DNA from 3 places in the Variovorax sp. RA8 genome. Region 2 is predicted to be linked to each of the others. Evidence: predicted binding sites of a transcription regulator. Region 2 holds the regulator's gene; each other region holds the start of a gene.
What was found. The regulator LexA, encoded in region 2, represses DNA repair genes until DNA is damaged. The targets are predictions, from matches to a motif close to ACTGTATNNNNATACAGT.
Positions count from the first base shown of each region.

Region 1 (6,127 bases), on a different replicon from region 2:
CGTCCGGGTGGTGCCGCTTCAGCCAGCAGCTCACGTAGACGAGGTGGGCGAAGCTGGCCGCGTGCGACTCGGGGAAGCCGTAGCTGCCGAATCCTTCGACCTGCTTCGCCAGGCGCTGCGCGAAGTCTTCGGAGTAGCCCTTCGTCAGCATCCGATCGATGAGCTTGCGCTGGTGCACCTCGAGGCCGCCGCGCTTTCGCCAGGCGCCCATTGCGCGGCGCAGCTGGTCTGCCTCGCCGGCGGTGAAGTCGGCCGCGACCATGGCGATGGCCATCACCTGCTCCTGGAAGAGCGGGATGCCAAGCGTGCGCTCGGTGGCTTGGCGGATCTCGTCGCTCGGGTATTCCAGCTTCTCCTCACCCATGCGCCGGCGCAGGTACGGGTGCACCATGCCGCCCTGGATCGGGCCGGGCCTGACGATCGCGACCTGGATGACCAGGTCGTAGAAGCACCGGGGCTGCATGCGCGGGAGCATGCTCATCTGCGCGCGGCTCTCGATCTGGAACACGCCCACGGTGTCCGCTTTGCAGATCATCTCGTAGGTGGCTGGGTCCTCGGCGGGCACGTTCTGCATGCGCATGGGCGGGCCGCCCGCCTTCGCGCCAGCGAGGTCGAGCGCGCGGTGGATCGCCGTGAGCATGCCCAGCGCCAGGACGTCGACCTTGATGAGCCCGGTCGAATCGAGGTCGTCCTTGTCCCACTGGATGATGGAACGGTTGTCCATCGCGGCGTTCTCGACCGGGACCAGCCGGCTGACCTTGTCGCGGCCGATCACGAAGCCGCCCGGGTGCTGGCTCAGATGCCGGGGGAAGCCGCGGATCGTGTCGGCGAGCGTCAGCCAGTGCACGACCGCCGGGTCGGTCGGATCGATGCCGTTTTCGAGCAGGCACGCCTCGCTGATCCACTTCTCGTCGGTCCCGTAGGCGGTCTTGGCCAGACGGTCGACCTTGTCCGTATCGATCCCCATCGCCTTGCCCACGTCGCGCAGCGCCGACTTCGTGCGGTAGGTGGTGGCCACAGCCGTGAGCGCCGCGCGATCGCGCCCGTACTTCTCGTAGACGTACTGCATCGCCTCCTCGCGCCGCTGGTGCTCGAAGTCGACGTCGATGTCGGGCGGCTCCCTGCGCTCCACCGAGATGAAGCGCTCGAAGAGCACCGACATGCGGTCGGGATCGACGTTCGTCACCTCCAGGCAGTAGCACACCGCGCTGTTGGCGGCCGAGCCGCGCCCCTGGCAGAGGATGTTGCGGTCGCGCGCCCAGTGCACGATGTCAGCAACTGTCAGGAAGTAGCTCTCGTATTCGAGCTGCGCAATGATCTTGAGCTCGTGCTCGATCTGCTTGTGCACCTTCTCGGGCAGGCCGTTCGGGTACCGGCGCTTGGCCCCCTCGTACGTGAGCTTGCGCAGGTGCGATGCCGGCGTCTCGCCCTCAGGCACGACCTCGCGCGGGTATTCGTACTTCAGCTCCTCCAGCGAGAAGGTGCACAGGCTCGCCACACGCACGGTCTCCTCCATCCACTCGCCGGGCACCTGGTTCATCAGCGCCGCCCGGCCGCGCAGGTACGCCTCGGCATTGACCTGCAGCGCGTAGCCGGCGGTCGCCACGGTCTTGCCGATGCGCACTGCGGTGAGCACGTCCTGGACCTTCTTGCGTTTGCGGGTGTGCATGACCGGGCTGGAGCTGGCCACGATTCGCAGACCGGTTCTCTCGGCGACCTGCTGGACGATCCAGATGCGCAGATCGTCGTCCATCAGGAGCGGGCGCGGCGCCACGAGCCATGCGCGGCCCGCGAACCAGGTCTTCAGCCACATGGCCTGGGCGAAGAGCGACTCCGTGGTGGCGTCCCGCTCGGGCAGCAGCAGCGCCAGGCAGCCCGGCATCCCGGCCAGGTGCGGCGCCTGGATGTTCTTGCCCTCCACGTCCGTCACCAGGGCGCTGTAGCGGCCCTTGGCGGCCCGCCGGCGCGCAAGGGTGATGCACTCGCAGAGGTTGCCCCAGCCGAGCTTGTTCTGCGCCAGGAACACGATCCTGGCGTGCGGGTGCCCGCTCTGGGTGGTCAGCAGGATCTCGCTGCCGCAGATGAAGTGCAGGCTGGCCTCCCGGGCGGCCAGGTGCGCGCGCACGACGCCCGAGACCGAGCACTCATCGGTGAGAGCAAGGGCGGAGTAGAGTTTGGCAGCAGCGCGCTCTACCAGTTCCTCGGGCTGCGATGCCCCGACGAGGAAGGTGAAGTTCGAGCGGCAGTGCAGCTCGGCAAATGGGGGCGGTCCGTGCATACACTGGATAAAAAACCAGTATCGCACCGCGGCGTGCCTCGCACTTGACCCGGATGCCGGGTCGGCTTTCGAGCTGTCGGGTTTTCGGCCTTTCGGGGCTTGTGTCGCGGGCCTCTCGGACACGATTCCCTAGCGGGCGCAACGCAGAATAACCTAGCGCCGGAAATACCAAAATCCCTAGCATTGGCATTACAATAAACCCTAGCAACGACTAGGCAGCGAAGAATGGCCACGAACTCGACCGCTCCCGTGCAGCAGATGCCGACTCCGGCGCAGCGGCGCTTGGCTGTCGCCCTGCAGATGCTCCATACCCTCCAAGAGGGCGGCACCCATGTTTTCCACACGGGCCAGTTCTCACGCCTGGAGCGTGAGGCTCTGCTTCAGGCCGGCTATCTTCAACTCGTGATTCAGGGCTGGTACATGTCCGCCAGCCCTGCTGCCAAGGCCGGAGACACGACCCCTTGGATCGCCGCGATGAAGGACTTCATTGCGGCGTACTGCGATGCACGCTTTGGAACCGAGTGGTGCGTGTCTGCCGACTACTCCTTGCGGTTGCACGCCGGAACGACGTTGCTCCCCAAACAGGTCGTGGTGCACGCGCGGCAGGGCAAGAACGGAGTGGTCGCTCTGCCAGATGGGTTCTCCCTGATGGACTACCAGGCAAGGGACTTTCCCTCGGCTGACAGACGTGACATCGCCGGCGGGGTCCGCACCATGACGCTGGAGCAGGCGCTTCTAAAGGTACCGGAGAACTTCTTCAGGGCATCGCCACAGGATGCCCAGATCGCTTTGCTTTCCATCACCGATGCATCGGAACTCAGCCGCCTGCTCGCCGACGGCAATCACGGCACGATCGCCGGGCGGCTTGCCGGGGCCTTTCTTGCGGTTGGCCGGGAGGCGATCGCGAACGACATCGTTGGATTCATGAGAGCGTTGGGCAATCAGGTCACGGTGGTCAACCCCTTTTCCGCCCCTCCGCCGATAGTTCTTGGCGGGCGCATCGAGTCGCCACATGTCTCCAGGTTGCGCCTGATGTGGAGCGCGATGCGTGGTGATGTTGCCAGCTCATTCCCAGAAGAGCCGGGCCTGCCAATGGACGTTCCGGCCTTCATGAAGGCTGTCGAGGAGGTCTACGTGACCGATGCATATCACTCCCTCTCCATCGAAGGGTACCGGGTCACGCCCGAACTCATTCGGCGTGTTGCGAGCGGAGAATGGAACGATGAGCGTCACGAGGAAGATCGTCGGTCACGCGACGCAATGGCAGCTCGCGGATATTGGCTTGCACACAACGAGGTCAACCAGTCCATCCTGCAGATCTTCGAAGGGGCCAATCCTGGCGAAGTCTTGAAGCGTGATCACGGCGGCTGGTTCCGCGCGATGTTCTCACCGAGCGTGACAGCCGGTGTTCTGGCGGCTGCCGACCTGGCAGGGTATCGCGGCCATCAGGTCTACATCCGCAACGCGGCGCACGTCCCACCCTCTCGCGAAGCCGTGCGAGACATGATGCCGGTGTTCTTCGAGCTGCTTCGTGACGAACCGCTCGCTTCGGTGCGCGCGGTGTTGGGTCATTTCATGTTTGTGTTCATCCATCCGTATATGGACGGGAATGGCCGAATCGGTCGCTTCATCATGAACTCGATGCTCGCCTCCGGCGGATTCCCTTGGACGGTCCTGCGACTTGAAGATCGCGATAGGTACATGGACGCCCTGAACTCCGCGAGCCGCGATGGCGACATCAAGCCCTTTGCGAAATTTGTGGCTCAGAGCCTTAGGAACGCGGCGGAGGCAAATACCGACGCCCAACTGGCGAGAGACGTCTCGCGCGAGGACAGCGATGAGGAAGACGCGTCACGCCCCCGCGGCTGACCGTACCGGACAGTGGGACCATCGCTCGAACACCATGACGAAAATCGAAGAAGCCATCGCTCGGCACCCCTACATGCTCCACATCGAGCGGATCGTGCGCATCGCTCCGTTGATGACCAATGCCGAGCGCGCCGCGTTGACTGCGTGGGCAGAGGAAGCTGTGGAGAGCGCCGTTCCATTCGATGCGAGCAACTGGCCGGGATGGAGCGCCGTGGCCAGGCGGCTCGCTCATTGAGCTAGACGAACCCGGCGAAGGGTCCCGCTAGCGTTCCTCGTGCGGATCAGGCCATGCAGGGTAGGTGGGTGCTTCGCGCCCGGCAACACCAGTGTGAGGGATGACGCGAGGCGGCAATTCGCGGTTCCGGTTCTAGACTCACGCTATCGTCTTGACCTCCAGCGCGAGCAGGCGCGCGCGTTGCCCGCCCAAAGCCCAAAGCCCCGATCCCGAAACAGCGCCAGCGAAAGCCCCGCGCGCGCAAGTTCGCGCCAGCGCCAGCCCGTCTGCGAAGCCCCGGCGCCGGAAGTTTCGACTGCGCAGGAAGTTGCGCCTGCGAGCCCCGCCCACGCGCGAGCATCAGGAGCGCCGGCGCTCCATCGTGAGCCGTAGCGCCAGCAATAGACGCCGGCCGCCGACGAGCGCGCGAAGCGGGCCTCGTCGGCCTCATGTCCGGGGGCGGTAGGGCGCCGCAGTCAGGAAAAGAATCGGCTCGGAGATCGGGACGCTGCCAGGCTCGAAGACGAATCCCTCGCGCTCCATGACTTGGCGCGCCATGCGCCCGATCATGCGTTTGAGGTGCCTCGCCGTCTCGTCATCGGCCTGAAGCTCTGGCAGGGCCCTCGCCAGGCGCGCCTGGCCAGGCTCCAGGGCCGGCCGCCCGTTCCTGGTGGCCTCTGCCATCTCCTGGAAGAATCCGTCTTCGTTGACAAGCCGCCAGGCGCACTGCGCCGCTGGATCGGCCGCGTACGCACGCCGGAACATGGGGCCGGGATTGAACGGGGGGATGGAAGTCATGGAGGGTCCTTTTCATGTGGATGGACACCCATATAGTCAGCAGCCCCGAAAAAAAACAGCTGCGACCGCAAAAAGTTCGACCGCAGAAGTTTCGTCCGAAGAAGCTCCGCCTGCGGAAGTTTCGACGGCGAAGGGTCCCGCCGGCGCAGCGCTCCGGCCCCGCGGCGTTCCGTGCTCAGCTCCGCCATCGAAGGGTTTGTGCGCGCAGCGGCTTCGCGATCGCAGTTTCAGCGGGCGCGCCGGCTTGCGCCTGGCACCCGCTGCCGCCGGCGGCGCGCCGGGCCGGCCAGGCGCACCCCGCCGCCGGACCAGCAGGCAGCCCCGATTTTGGCTGCGCAGTCAGTGAGCGAGGACCTTCTTGGCCTCGCGCAGGTTGAGCAGGTAGTCCTCTGCGAAGCGACGGGAGCCCCAGGGCGGGCAGCCATCGTTGTAGAAAAACCCGGGTCGGGAGCCGTACGGCTTCCATGCCGAGGTTTGCTGCTCGGTGACGGTCAGATGCAGGTGTGGGTGGTCCTCGTAGACGGCCCACTCGTCGCTTGTTTGGCCCACCAGCTTGTAGTGACGGTTCACGAGGATCCGCTGCTCATCGCTAACCTCCAACGCGGAATACGGAAGCCAGTGGCGCATTTCCCAGTAGACGGGGGATGAGCTGCTGACGAGAAACCGGGGAGCGCGCAGCAAGGTCTCCATGTACGAGATCGCGAAATCGATAGCGTTTGCCGCGGAGATGAACTTGTCGTCGATCACCTCGACCATCTCGCGCGCGAGTTCGTAGCGGCGCTTCTTCACCAGCCACCCGGGCTCGGGAACCTTGCGCAGGGCCTTGCGCATCTCTTCGTCGCTACGTGTGAAGAGGAACGGCCTGCGACCGGATGCTTCTGGCGCGTGGACGCCATGCTTGTGCAGCAGCGACCAGTTAGCCCAACCATTGTTCTTGGCAACGCGGTCTTGAGCCTCGTAGAGGGGAA
Region 1 is NZ_LR594663.1:190,835-196,961, reverse strand. Features, by position in the region: gene E5P3_RS31930 (error-prone DNA polymerase) at 1-2,278, opposite strand, end outside; gene E5P3_RS31925 (Fic family protein) at 2,504-4,147, shown strand; gene E5P3_RS31920 (hypothetical protein) at 4,182-4,382, shown strand; gene E5P3_RS31915 (hypothetical protein) at 4,809-5,159, opposite strand; gene E5P3_RS31910 (hypothetical protein) at 5,499-6,127, opposite strand, start outside.
Region 1: a site for LexA is predicted at 2,281-2,298, ahead of E5P3_RS31930 (error-prone DNA polymerase). Genes of this name have one in related genera too.

Region 2 (6,127 bases):
GCCGAGCACCGAGGCCATGGACCAGCCGAGGAAGACGAAGGTCACGGCGCGGCCCCGCTGCTCCAGCGGCACCAGCAGGCCGACGCAGGCCGCCGCCTGGGGCGTGAAGATCGCGGGCGAGATGACGGTCAGCATGCGCACGGCCAGCAGCCCGCCAAAGCTGGGCATCAGCGTCGCGACGAGGTGGCCGGCTGCGTACCACAGCATGGTGCAGGCCAGCAGCAGCCGCCGATCCCAGCCCGCGACCACGGCGGCCAGCAAGGGTGCGCCGAAGCACACCACCGCCGCCGCGGCGGTGATCAGCTGGCCCGCCGTGGCCGCGCTGACCTGCAAGGAATTGCTGAGCTCGTTGAGCGTGCCGGGCACCACCATGACCCCGGTGCCGATCACGAAGTTGCCTGCCAGCAAGGCCCAGAGGGACGCCGGCAGGGCGGCGCGCTTCAACGTCGCACCTGCAGCGCGCCCGGATTGACGATGTTGGTCGGGTTGCCCTTGATGAAGCTGACGACGTTGTCGAAAGCTTGGCCGAAATACATCTCGTAACTGTCCTGCTCGACGTAGCCGATGTGCGGCGTGCAGATGCAGTTCTCCAGTCGCAGCAGCGCGTGGCCTTGCAGCGGCGGCTCGCTCTCGAAGACGTCGATCGCTGCCAGCCCGGGCCGCCCGCGATTGAGCGCGGCGAGCAGCGCATCCTGTTCCACAAGTTCCGCGCGCGAGGTGTTGACGAAGAGGGCGGTGGGTTTCATGCGCGAGAGGTCCTCGAGCGTGACCAGGCCTCGCGTCTCTTCCGTGAGCCGCAGGTGGATCGACAGCACGTCGGCCGCGGCGAAGAAGGCCTCGCGGTTCGGCGCCACCTGAAAGCCGTCGGAGCGGGCGCGGGCGCAGCTCTCTTCGCGCCCCCAGATCACCACCTGCATGCCGAAGGCCTGGCCATAGCGCGCCACCAATTGCCCGATGCGGCCGTAGCCCCAGATGCACAGCGTCTTGCCCTTGAGCACCGAGCCCAGTCCGAAGTTGGGCGGCATGGAGGCGGACTTGAGTCCCGATTGCTGCCAGGCGCCATGCTTGAGGTTGCTGATGTACTGCGGCAGGCGGCGCATCGCCGCCATGATGAGCGCCCAGGTGAGCTCGGCCGGCGCCAGCGGCGAGCCCGAGCCTTCGGCGACTGCAACGCCATGCTCGGTGCATGCATTGACGTCGATGTGGGGGCCGGCCCGCCCGGTTTGCGAGATCAGCTTGAGCTTGGGCAGCTTCTCGATCAGCTGGCGCGAGATCTGGGTGCGTTCGCGGATCAGCACGATCACGTCGGCATCCTTGAGCCTCACCGAGAGCTGTCCGATGCCCTTGACCGTGTTGGTGTAGACCTTGGCGGCATACGCGTCGAGCTTGGAGGCACAGCGCAGTTTGCGCACTGCGTCCTGATAGTCGTCGAGGATCACGATGTTCATGGCGTGCCATTGTGCCTCGCACTATCAGGGGGCCTGTGCGCCATGCGCCAGAAGCGCAGGGCGCTCCTGGGACATGCTCCGCGCGACGGGCGCTCAGCGCGCCCGGACCCAGGGCGCCGCGGTCGTCAATGCAGATGGCCGGGCGAGGGTGCGGCGCCTGCCGCTTCGAGGGCGGCCAGCCGGTCGAGTTCGGCGCAGACGTCCGCCATGCGGCCGGAGATCACGACTCGGCCGGTGCTTGGCCCCTTGTGTTGCGCATCGACCGTGCGCACCACGCGCAGCGGGCGGGGCGGTGCCGACAGGCGGGATGCCGGCGCGGCGGGACGCACGGCGCAACTGGGGCGGATGCCGACGTAACGGAGGCCGGAGGCGCTTCGGCGGCGCGACGGTATCCAGCGGCTGGCCAGCGATTGAAGGGGCATGAACAGGTCGACGAAGCTGAGCAGAGCGATTCCCATGTGAACTCCATGAAGGTCAGAGATTGAACACAGGCAGGATTGCTTTCGCCGGCCGCGACAGGGTGATGGCCCTTGGCCATACGCCCGCCACCTGTCGCAGCCGCTGGGGCAGCATGAGCGGGTTCGCTCATTGCCGCCTTGTGCGGCTACATCAGCATCGTGTTGCGGATCAGGCCGACGGCGAGGCCCTCGATCTCGAAGGGCTCGCCCGGCTGCACGATGATGGTGGGATAGTCGGGGTTCTCGGCGTGCAGTTCGATGACTTGCTTGTTGCGCTTGAGGCGCTTGACTGTGACCTCGTCGCCCAGTCGGGCCACGACGATCTGGCCGTTGCGGGCCTCCTTGGTGGCCTGCACGGCGAGCAGATCGCCGTCCATGATGCCGGCATCGCGCATGGACATGCCGCGCACCTTGAGCAAGTAGTCGGGTTGCCGCTGGAACAGCGTGTTCTCCACATAGTAGGTCTGGTCCACGTGCTCCTGCGCCAGGATGGGGGAACCGGCGGCGACGCGCCCGATCAACGGCAGCGCGAGCTGGGCCATGCCGGGCAGTGAGAGCGAGAACTGGTTGTTGCGCGATTCGTTCAGCGAGCGCAGCGCATCGCCCTTGAGCCGGATGCCACGCGAGGTGCCGCTCACGAGCTCGATGACGCCCTTGCGCGCCAAGGCCTGCAGATGCTCCTCGGCCGCATTGGCGGACTTGAAGCCCAGCTCGGCGGCGATCTCGGCACGGGTGGGCGGCGCGCCAGTGCGTGCGATGGCGCTCTGGATGAGGTCCAGAATCTGTTGCTGGCGGGCGGTAAGCTTGGCGGCGAACTGCATTGACGACTCCTTGCGGCACTGGCTGAATATCCAGTACCTGTATTTTTAACCAGTTTCCGGAGCTTTGGCAAGTCATGGCCGACAACATCAGCGAAGGCAGGCGTCGTGTGGTCGTCCTGGGCACGGGCGGCACCATCGCGGGCCGCTCGGGTTCGGCGGCCGACAACGTCGGCTACACCGCCGCCCAAGTGGGGGTGACCGAACTGCTCGAGGGCATTGCGGCGCCCGCGGGCATCGTGCTGCAGACCGAGCAGGTGGCGCAGGTCGACAGCAAGGACATGGGCTACGCGATCTGGCGCAGCGTGGCCGAGCGCTGTGCTCATTGGCTGGCACAGCCCGACGTGGCAGGCGTGGTCATCACCCACGGCACCGATACCTTGGAGGAAACCGCATTCTTCCTTCAGTCGGTGTTGGCGCCGTCCAAGCCGGTGGTACTGACCAGCGCCATGCGGCCGGCGACCGCGCTGACGCCCGACGGCCCGCAGAACCTGCGCGATGCCGTCGCGGTGGCAGCGAGCCCTGGTGCAAGGGGCGTGGTGGCGGTGTGCGCGGGCACGGTGCACAGCGCCTTCGATGTGCAGAAGGTACACACCTACCGGGTCGACGCCTTCGGTTCCGGCGATGCGGGGCCGGTGGCCTATGTGGAAGAGGGCGGCTTGCGCGAGCTCAGGAACTGGCCCGCCTCGTCGCCGGAGCCGGCACGCCTGTGTTTCGACCTTATGCGGCAGGCCACCCGCTGGCCGCGGGTGGAGATCCTGGTGAGCCACGCGGAAGCGCGCGGCAGCATCATCGACGCGCTGGTCCTGGAGCGGCAAGCAGGCACTGCGGAGCCGGTGCAGGGCCTGGTGCTCGCGGCGACTGGCAACGGCACCCTGCATGAGGCGCTGGAAGCGGCCGCGCTGCGGGCGCAGTCGGCGGGCATTGCGGTCGTGCGCGCCACGCGTTGCCCTCAGGGGCGCATTCTTCCCACGCCGGGTGCGCCGCTGCGCGACGCCAGCGCACTGACGCCGGCGAAGGCGCGCATCGCGCTGGTGCTGGAATTGATGGCCACCCAGGCTGGCGGCGCCTGAGCGCATGTTCGAGGCTCTGCGCTCGCACGCCTGGCTCTATCCGGCGCTGGAGGTGGTCCACATCGTCGGCATCGCGCTGCTGCTCGGCAATCTGGTGGCGCTCGAGATGCGGGTGTTCGGGCGCGCTGCCGTCCTGCCAGTGGCGGCCATGGCCAGGTTGTCGCTCTCGATCGCCGCCGGCGGCTTCGCACTCGCGGCGGCCAGCGGTTCGCTGATGTTCGCCACCCAGCCGGCGGAACTCCTGGCGAACCAGACTTTCCTGGTCAAGATGGGCCTGCTGGTGGCCGCCGGCTTCAACGCGGGGTGGTTCCATCTGCGCGGCTCGCTGCGCAAACTCGATGCGATGGCGCGGGTACAGATGTTGTTATCTACTGCGATCTGGCTGGCCGTCGTGTTCTGTGGCCGCTGGATCGCCTACTGAAGAGGAGCTTTGCCGATGAAACGTCGCCATATCGTCATCGCCGCCGCGTCCTTGCCGCTGGCCACCCCCGTCGCCTGGGCGCACCATGGCTGGAGCAGCTTCGACCAGGACCGTCCGATCTATCTCGAAGGGACGGTGGCGCGGGTGCGGTGGCAGAACCCGCATGCGGCACTGTTGCTCGACGTCCCGTCGGGGCTCAAGGTGCCGGCCGACCTGGCGAAGCGGGCGCTGCCGGGGCAGAGCGCCCCGGTCGACGGGCCAGGCTTGCTCGCGCGGGCGGTCGTGCCTCGCCGCACCGATCGCCAGTGGGAGCTCGAACTGGCCCCGCTGACGCGCATGGAGGCGTGGAAGGTCGCGGAGATCAAGCCCGGCACCGCCGTCTCTGCCGTGGGCTTCACGCTCAAGGAAGAAAAGGGAGAGCCCGTGATGCGCGTCGAATACCTGTTCGTCGACGGCAAGGCCTACGGGCTGCGTTCCAGCCCCGCCTGACGATCAGCTCGCCAGGGCGGCCAGCGCGCGCTGGGTGATGTCGTCGACGCTGCCGACGCCGCTGATCGCGCGGTACTTCGGCGCGGCGCCGGGTTCGGCCTTGGCCCAGGCTGCGTAGTAGTCGACCAGCGGCCGGGTCTGCTGGCTGTAGACCTCGAGGCGGTGGCGCACGGTTTCTTCCTTGTCGTCGTCGCGCTGGATCAGGTCTTCGCCCGTGACGTCGTCCTTGCCCTCGACCTTCGGCGGGTTGAACTTGACGTGGTAGATGCGCCCGGACGCCGGGTGCGAGCGGCGTCCGCTCATGCGCTCGATGATGTCGGCAAAGGGCACGTCGATCTCGAGCACGTAGTCGAGCTTGACGTTGGCCGCGCGCATGGCATCGGCCTGCGGGATGGTGCGGGGAAAGCCGTCGAAGAGGAAGCCCTGGGCGCAGTCCGGCAGCGCGAGGCGCTCCTTGACCAGGTCGATGATCAGGTCGTCGCTCACCAGGGCGCCGGAGGCCATTACCGCCTTGGCCTGCAGGCCGAGCGGGGTGCCGGCCTTGACGGCCGCGCGCAGCATGTCGCCGGTGGAGATTTGAGGAATGCCGTACTTCTGGCAGATGAAGGCAGCCTGTGTGCCCTTGCCCGCCCCGGGGGCGCCCAACAAAATCAGTCTCATGGTGTCCTCGGAGGTTCTTCGATCTTCTGTCGCGCCTGGCATGCCGGGGACGGCGTTGCACGGGCGGAGTTGCGTCGAGGATAGCACGCACTCTCGAGCGAACCCGCCCGATGGCGGGCGTGTCAGGCGGCGAAAAGGGCGCGGACCCGCGCGAGGTCTTCGGGCGTGTCGATGCCCGGGCCGGGCGCATGCGCGCTCACATGCACGGCGATGCGATACCCGTGCCACTGGGCGCGCAACTGTTCCAGTGCCTCGGTCGCTTCCACCGGTGCCGGCGGCAGATCCGGGAACTGCCGCACGAAGCCCGCTCGGTAGCCATAGATGCCGATATGGCGCAGCGGTGCCGGGGAGGCCGGCAAGCCCGTCGGCCCGTTCTTCGCGAAGCCGTCGCGCCACCACGGAATCGGCGCCCGGCTGAAGTAGAGCGCGTTGCCCCGCGCGTCGAGAACCGTCTTGACGACATTGGGATTGAGGAAGTCCTCGAGGGAATCGATCGCATGCGCGGCCGTGCTCATCGCCGCGTCGGGGTGTGAAGCCAGGGTCTGCGCCACGGCGTCGATCAACGAGGGATCGATCAGCGGCTCGTCGCCCTGGACGTTCACCACGATCTCGTCGTCCGCCAGGCCGAGCTGGATGCAGGCCTCGGCGAGACGGTCGCTGCCGCTGGCATGGTCGGTGCGGGTCAGCAAAACCTCAACGCCGTGCGCCTCGCAGGCGGCGACGATGCGGGCGTCGTCGGCGGCGACCACCACGCGCTCGG
Region 2 is NZ_LR594662.1:3,843,253-3,849,379, reverse strand. Features, by position in the region: gene E5P3_RS18010 (MFS transporter) at 1-444, opposite strand, end outside; gene E5P3_RS18005 (D-2-hydroxyacid dehydrogenase family protein) at 441-1,448, opposite strand; gene E5P3_RS18000 (hypothetical protein) at 1,574-1,906, opposite strand; gene lexA (transcriptional repressor LexA) at 2,053-2,727, opposite strand; gene E5P3_RS17990 (asparaginase) at 2,802-3,797, shown strand; gene E5P3_RS17985 (hypothetical protein) at 3,802-4,218, shown strand; gene E5P3_RS17980 (DUF6152 family protein) at 4,234-4,707, shown strand; gene adk (adenylate kinase) at 4,711-5,367, opposite strand; gene kdsB (3-deoxy-manno-octulosonate cytidylyltransferase) at 5,490-6,127, opposite strand, start outside.

Region 3 (6,127 bases), 2.3 Mb from region 2:
CCCCATTCGCACAAGCGCTCGACCAGCTGGTCCTTGCTCACCAGCCGGCCAGCGCGCTGCAGGAGCACCTCTAGCAGGCCCAGCTCGCGCGCCGACAGCTCGATCATCTTGCCGTCGATGGTCGCCACCCGGCCGGCCTGGTCGTAGACCAGCGGGCCGTGCTTGATGGAATTGCTCGTGGCGCCCATGCCGCGCCGGGTGAGCGCCCGCACGCGCGCCTCGAGCTCCTGCAGCGAGAAGGGCTTGGCCATGTAATCGTCGGCGCCGTAGTCCAGGCCCTTGACTCTCTCCTCCACGCTGTCGGCGGCGGTCAGCACCAGCACCGGCAGCTGCGAGCCGCGGGCGCGCAGGCGCTTGAGGATGTCGAGGCCGTGCATGTTGGGCAGGCCCAGGTCGAGGATCAGCAGGTCGAATTCGCTGTTGGTCATCAGCGCGGCATCGGCTTGCGAGCCGGTGGCCACGTGGTCCACCGCCGAGCCCGAGGTGCGCAGGCTGCGCAGCAGCGCATCGGCCAGCACCTGGTCGTCTTCCGCAATCAGTATTCGCATGCCGCGTCTCCAGACATGGCGGGCTTGCGCGGGCCGCCGGGCCGTCTCCCGCCTTGGATTCTAGGCGGCCGCATAGGCTTCGAGTCCGATGGAAACCACGGTGGCGATCTCGTCGCCGACGCTGGCGCGGAACTCGCGCTCGGCCTGCGCCACCGCCTTGCGGAAGGCCTCCAGCCAGGCCAGGCCGTCGGCGGTGAACAGCACGCGCCGGGCGCGCGCATCGCGCTCATCGGGGCCGCGCGTCACCAGACCCCAGGCCTCGCACTGGTCGACCAGCGCGCCCATGGCTTGCTTGGTCATGCCCGCGCGCTCGGCGAGTTCGGTCAGGCGCGAGCCATCGCTCGATAGATGGCGCGTGATGTGGATGTGCGCCGCGCTCACCTGCGCGCGCGCCGCGAGGTTCGACAGCGCAAGGGGCACGTCGGCATCGTGCGCCATCAACGCAAGCACGCGCTCGTCAAAGCGGCGCATGGCGTGGCCCAGCAGACGGCCCAGGTGGGTCTGGCGCCACGCGTCGGGGTCGATCGGAAATGTGGGGTCTGTCACGTTCGATCGATAGTAAATCAAACTGACCAAAAAATAGATCTACTCGAAGCCACCAATCCCTACACTACTGTTCAAGCATCCAGCCTGTGATTAAAAGCAGATTGGATGAATCCAACACAACCCATTGATCTTCAAGGAGTTCCCCACATGGACGCACTCGTCAAAGGCAGCAGCATCTCGGTCGCGGGCAGCGAAAAAGCCAAGGCCCTGCAGGCCGCCCTGGCCCAGATCGAGAAGCAATTCGGCAAGGGCACCATCATGCGGTTGGGCGAGGGCGAGGCGCTGGAGGACATCCAGGTGGTTTCCACCGGCTCGCTGGGCCTGGACATCGCCCTGGGGGTCGGCGGCCTGCCGCGCGGCCGCGTGATCGAGATCTACGGCCCGGAATCCTCGGGCAAGACCACGCTCACGCTGCAGGTCATCGCCCAGATGCAGAAGCAGGCCGGCACCTGCGCCTTCGTCGATGCCGAGCATGCGCTGGACGTTCAGTACGCGCAGAAGCTGGGCGTAAACCTGTCCGACCTGCTGATCAGCCAGCCCGATACCGGCGAGCAGGCCCTGGAGATCGTCGACTCGCTGGTGCGCTCGGGCGCGGTCGACCTGATCGTCGTCGACTCGGTGGCCGCGCTCACGCCCAAGGCCGAAATCGAAGGCGAGATGGGCGACTCGCTGCCCGGCCTGCAGGCGCGGCTCATGAGCCAGGCGTTGCGCAAGCTCACCGCCACCATCAAGAAGACCAACTGCATGGTCATCTTCATCAACCAGATCCGCATGAAGATCGGCGTGATGTTCGGCTCGCCCGAGACCACCACCGGCGGCAATGCACTGAAGTTCTACGCCTCGGTGCGCCTGGACATCCGCCGCATCGGCACCATCAAGAAGGGCGACGAGGCGATCGGCAACGAGACCAAGGTCAAGGTGGTGAAGAACAAGGTCTCGCCGCCCTTCAAGACGGCCGAGTTCGACATCCTGTTCGGCGAGGGCATCAGCCGCGAGGGCGAGATCATCGATATGGGCGTGACCGCCAAGATCGTCGACAAGTCGGGCGCCTGGTACGCCTACAACGGCGAGAAGATCGGACAGGGCCGGGACAACGCGCGCGAGTTCCTGCGCGAGAACCCGACGCTCTCGCGAGAGATCGAGAACAAGGTGCGCGAGTCGCTGGGCATACCGCTCCTGCCCGAGGACGCGGGCGAGGGCGCATCCGGGGCTTGATCACCGGTGATGGCTTCCAGTGCTCCTTCCCTCAAGGGTCGCGCACTGCGACTGCTCGGGCAACGCGAGCACTCGCGCAGCGAACTCGAGCGCAAGCTGGCCAGGTACGAGGAAGAGCCCGGCTCGCTGGCACGTGCGCTCGACGAGCTGGCCGCCAAGGACTTCATCAGCGAGGCGAGGGTGGTGCAGTCGGTATTGCACCAGCGCGCGGCACGTCACGGCGCGGCGCGCGTGCGCCAGGAACTGCTGCACAAGGGCGTTGCGCCGGAGGCAGTGGCCGAGGCGGTGGCCAGTCTTGCGGCCAGCGAGCTCGACCGAGCGCGCGGAGTCTGGCGCCAGCGCTTCGGCGTGCCGCCGCAAAACGCGGGCGAGCGGGCCAGGCAGGTCCGATTCATGTTGGCGCGCGGCTTCGCCGCGGCCGTGGTGGCCAAGGTACTGCGCGAGGGGTCCGACGAATGAGGGGCCTGAGCCCAGAGCGGCTCAGAGCCCCAGCATCAGCTTCAGGTTCTGTACCGCGGCACCGCTGGCGCCCTTGCCCAGGTTGTCCAGGCGGGCAATGACGACGGCATGGCGGTGGTCCTCGTTCGGGAACACCCGGATCTCGAGGTCGTTGGTGTCGTTCAGCCCCAGCGCGTCGAGCTTGCCGTCCTCGGTGGGTGGCAGCACCTTCACGAACTGCTCCGGCGTGTTGCTCTGGGCGTAGTGCGCCGCCAGCGCCTCCTGCAGGTCTCGGGCCCTGGGCTTGCCGGGGAGGTCGTCCAGATGCAAGGGTAGCTGCACCAGCATGCCCTGCTTGAAGTTGCCCACTGAGGGGATGAACACCGGCCGGCGCGTCAGGCCGGTGTACTTCATGATTTCGGGGATGTGCTTGTGCTTGAGGCCCAGGGCGTAGGTCTCGAACAGCGGCGCTTCGCCCTTCTCGTAGGCCTCGATCATGGTGCGGCCGCCGCCCGAGTAGCCGCTGACGGAGGGCAGGGCGATCGCGTGGCCGGCCGGCAGCAGGCCGGCATCGACCAGCGGGCGGACGATGGCGATGGCGCCGGTCGCATAGCAGCCGGGATTGGCCACGCGCTCGGCCTTGGCCACCGCGTCTTTCTGGCCCGCCACCAGTTCGGGAAAGCCGAACACCCAGCCGGCAGCCGTGCGGTGCGCCGTCGAGGCGTCGATGATCTTGGGACGGCGGCCGTGGCCTTCGAGCTGGTCGATGAGCGCCACGGATTCGCGCGCCGCGTCGTCATGCAGGCAGAGCACCACCAGGTCGACGCCCGCCATCAGCTCGCGCTTGGCAGCCACGTCCTTGCGCAATTCGGGGGCGATGCTCACGAGTTCGACCTGCGGCATCTTCTGCAGCCGCTCGCGGATCTGGAGGCCGGTGGTGCCGGCCTCGCCGTCGATGAAGACCTTGGGCATGGTGGAGCCTCGGATTGCCTCGGGGGCGTAAGAAGAAATTACGTAGTGGCCGCAGCGACGGCACGCCGTTGGTGCGGCGCACCATGATACAGTCCCCTGCTGTCCTCCGCCCGGCCACCCCCGAGCGCCGCGGCCCGAGGGCAACACGAAATCTCCCGTTCCCAACCCTCGTTCCCGAGAGACACCCTCATGAAGATTCACGAGTACCAAGGCAAGGAAATTCTTGCCAAGTTCGGCGTGCCTGTGCCGCGAGGCATCCCAGCGTACACGGTGCAGGAGGCGGTCGAAGCCGCGCAGAAACTCGGCGGCCCCGTGTGGGTGGTCAAGGCCCAGATCCACGCGGGCGGCCGCGGCAAGGGCGGCGGCGTGAAGGTCGCCAAGAGCATCGACGACGTCAAGAAGCTCGCCGGCGAGATCCTCGGCATGCAGCTCAAGACGCACCAGACCGGCCCCGAAGGCCAGAAGGTCCGCCGCCTCTACATCGAGGACGGCGCCGACATCCAGAAGGAGTACTACGTCTCCGCCGTGACCGACCGCGCAACGCAGAAGGTGGCCTTCATCGCGTCCAGCGAGGGCGGCATGGACATCGAGGAAGTGGCGCACTCCTCGCCCGAGAAGATCATCACCGTCTATGCCGACCCGAAGGACGGCCTGACCGACGCGCAGGCCCGCCAGATCGCCGACGGCATCGGCATCCCGGCTGATTCGACCGCGCAGGCGGTAGACGTCTTCAAGAAGCTCTACACCTGCTACATGGAGACCGACGCGTCCCTGGTCGAGATCAACCCGTTGAACCGCGATGGCAAGGGGAACATCGTCGCGCTGGACGCCAAGTTCAATTTCGACAGCAACGCGCTGTACCGCCACCCCGAGATCGTGGCCCTGCGCGACCTCGACGAGGAAGACCCGGCCGAAATCGAGGCCAGCAAGTTCGACCTCGCCTATATCAGCCTCGACGGCAACATCGGCTGCCTGGTGAACGGCGCCGGCCTCGCGATGGCCACCATGGACACCATCAAGCTGTTCGGCGGCGAGCCGGCCAACTTCCTCGACGTGGGCGGCGGCGCCACCCCCGAGAAGGTGACCGAGGCGTTCAAGATCATGCTGAAGAACAAGAACGTGAAGGCCATCCTGGTCAACATCTTCGGCGGCATCATGAAGTGCGACACCATCGCGACCGGCGTGATCGCAGCCTGCAAGGCGGTCAACCTGCAAGTGCCGCTGGTGGTGCGCATGAAGGGCACCAACGAGGCCGAAGGCAAGAAGCTGCTGGCCGAATCGGGCCTGCCCATCATCAGTGCGGACACCATGGCGGAAGCGGCCCAGAAGGTCGTGGCAGCGGTCAAGGCGGCCTAAGGAAAAGACATGTCGATCTACATCAACAAAGACACCAAAGTCATCACCCAGGGCATCACCGGCAAGACCGGCCAGTTCCACACCGAGAAGTGCCAGGAATACGCGAACGGCAAGAACTGCTTCGTGGCTGGCGTGAACCCGAAGAAGGCCGGAGAGTCGATCTTCAACATCCCGATCTTCGGCTCCGTGAAAGAAGCCGCGAAGCAGACCGGCGCCACCGTCTCGGTGATCTACGTGCCGCCGGCCGGCGCCGCAGCTGCCATCTGGGAAGCGGCCGAGGCCGACCTCGACATGGCGATCTGCATCACCGAGGGAATCCCGGTCCGGGACATGCTCGAGTTGCGCAACAAGATGAAGGCGAAGGTCGCCGCGGGCGGCAAGGAAACCCTGCTGCTCGGCCCGAACTGCCCCGGCCTGATCACGCCCGACGAGATCAAGATCGGCATCATGCCCGGTCACATCCACCGCAAGGGCCGCATCGGCGTGGTCAGCCGCTCCGGCACGCTGACCTATGAAGCCGTGGCGCAGCTCACCGAGATCGGCCTTGGCCAGTCGAGCGCAGTGGGCATCGGCGGCGACCCGATCAACGGCCTCAAGCACATCGATGTGATGAAGGCCTTCAACGACGATCCCGACACCGATGCCGTCATCATGATCGGCGAAATCGGGGGCCCTGACGAAGCCGACGCAGCCCGCTGGTGCAAGGACCACATGAAGAAGCCGGTGGTCGGCTTTATCGCCGGCGTGACCGCCCCTCCGGGCAAGCGCATGGGCCACGCGGGTGCCCTCATCTCCGGCGGCGCGGACACGGCGGAAGCCAAGCTCGCGATCATGGAGGAATGCGGATTCAAGATCACGCGCAACTTCTCGGAACTGGGCAAGCTCCTCAAAGCACAGATCTGAGCTGCCGCCTTTCCGGACCACACAAGAAGAAAAGCGCTCGCAATTCACATTGCGGGCGCTTTTTCAATACATAACAGTGGAAAAGAGACATGGAATATCTGCAAACTGCCGGTTTCTGGATCGGCCTTGTCAAGATTGTCTGGATCAAC
Region 3 is NZ_LR594662.1:6,136,556-6,142,682, forward strand. Features, by position in the region: gene E5P3_RS29230 (response regulator) at 1-548, opposite strand, end outside; gene E5P3_RS29235 (MarR family winged helix-turn-helix transcriptional regulator) at 609-1,094, opposite strand; gene recA (recombinase RecA) at 1,242-2,309, shown strand; gene recX (recombination regulator RecX) at 2,319-2,768, shown strand; gene argC (N-acetyl-gamma-glutamyl-phosphate reductase) at 2,790-3,719, opposite strand; gene sucC (ADP-forming succinate--CoA ligase subunit beta) at 3,909-5,075, shown strand; gene sucD (succinate--CoA ligase subunit alpha) at 5,085-5,978, shown strand; gene E5P3_RS29265 (TerC family protein) at 6,068-6,127, shown strand, end outside.
Region 3: a site for LexA is predicted at 1,161-1,178, ahead of recA (recombinase RecA). Genes of this name have one in related genera too.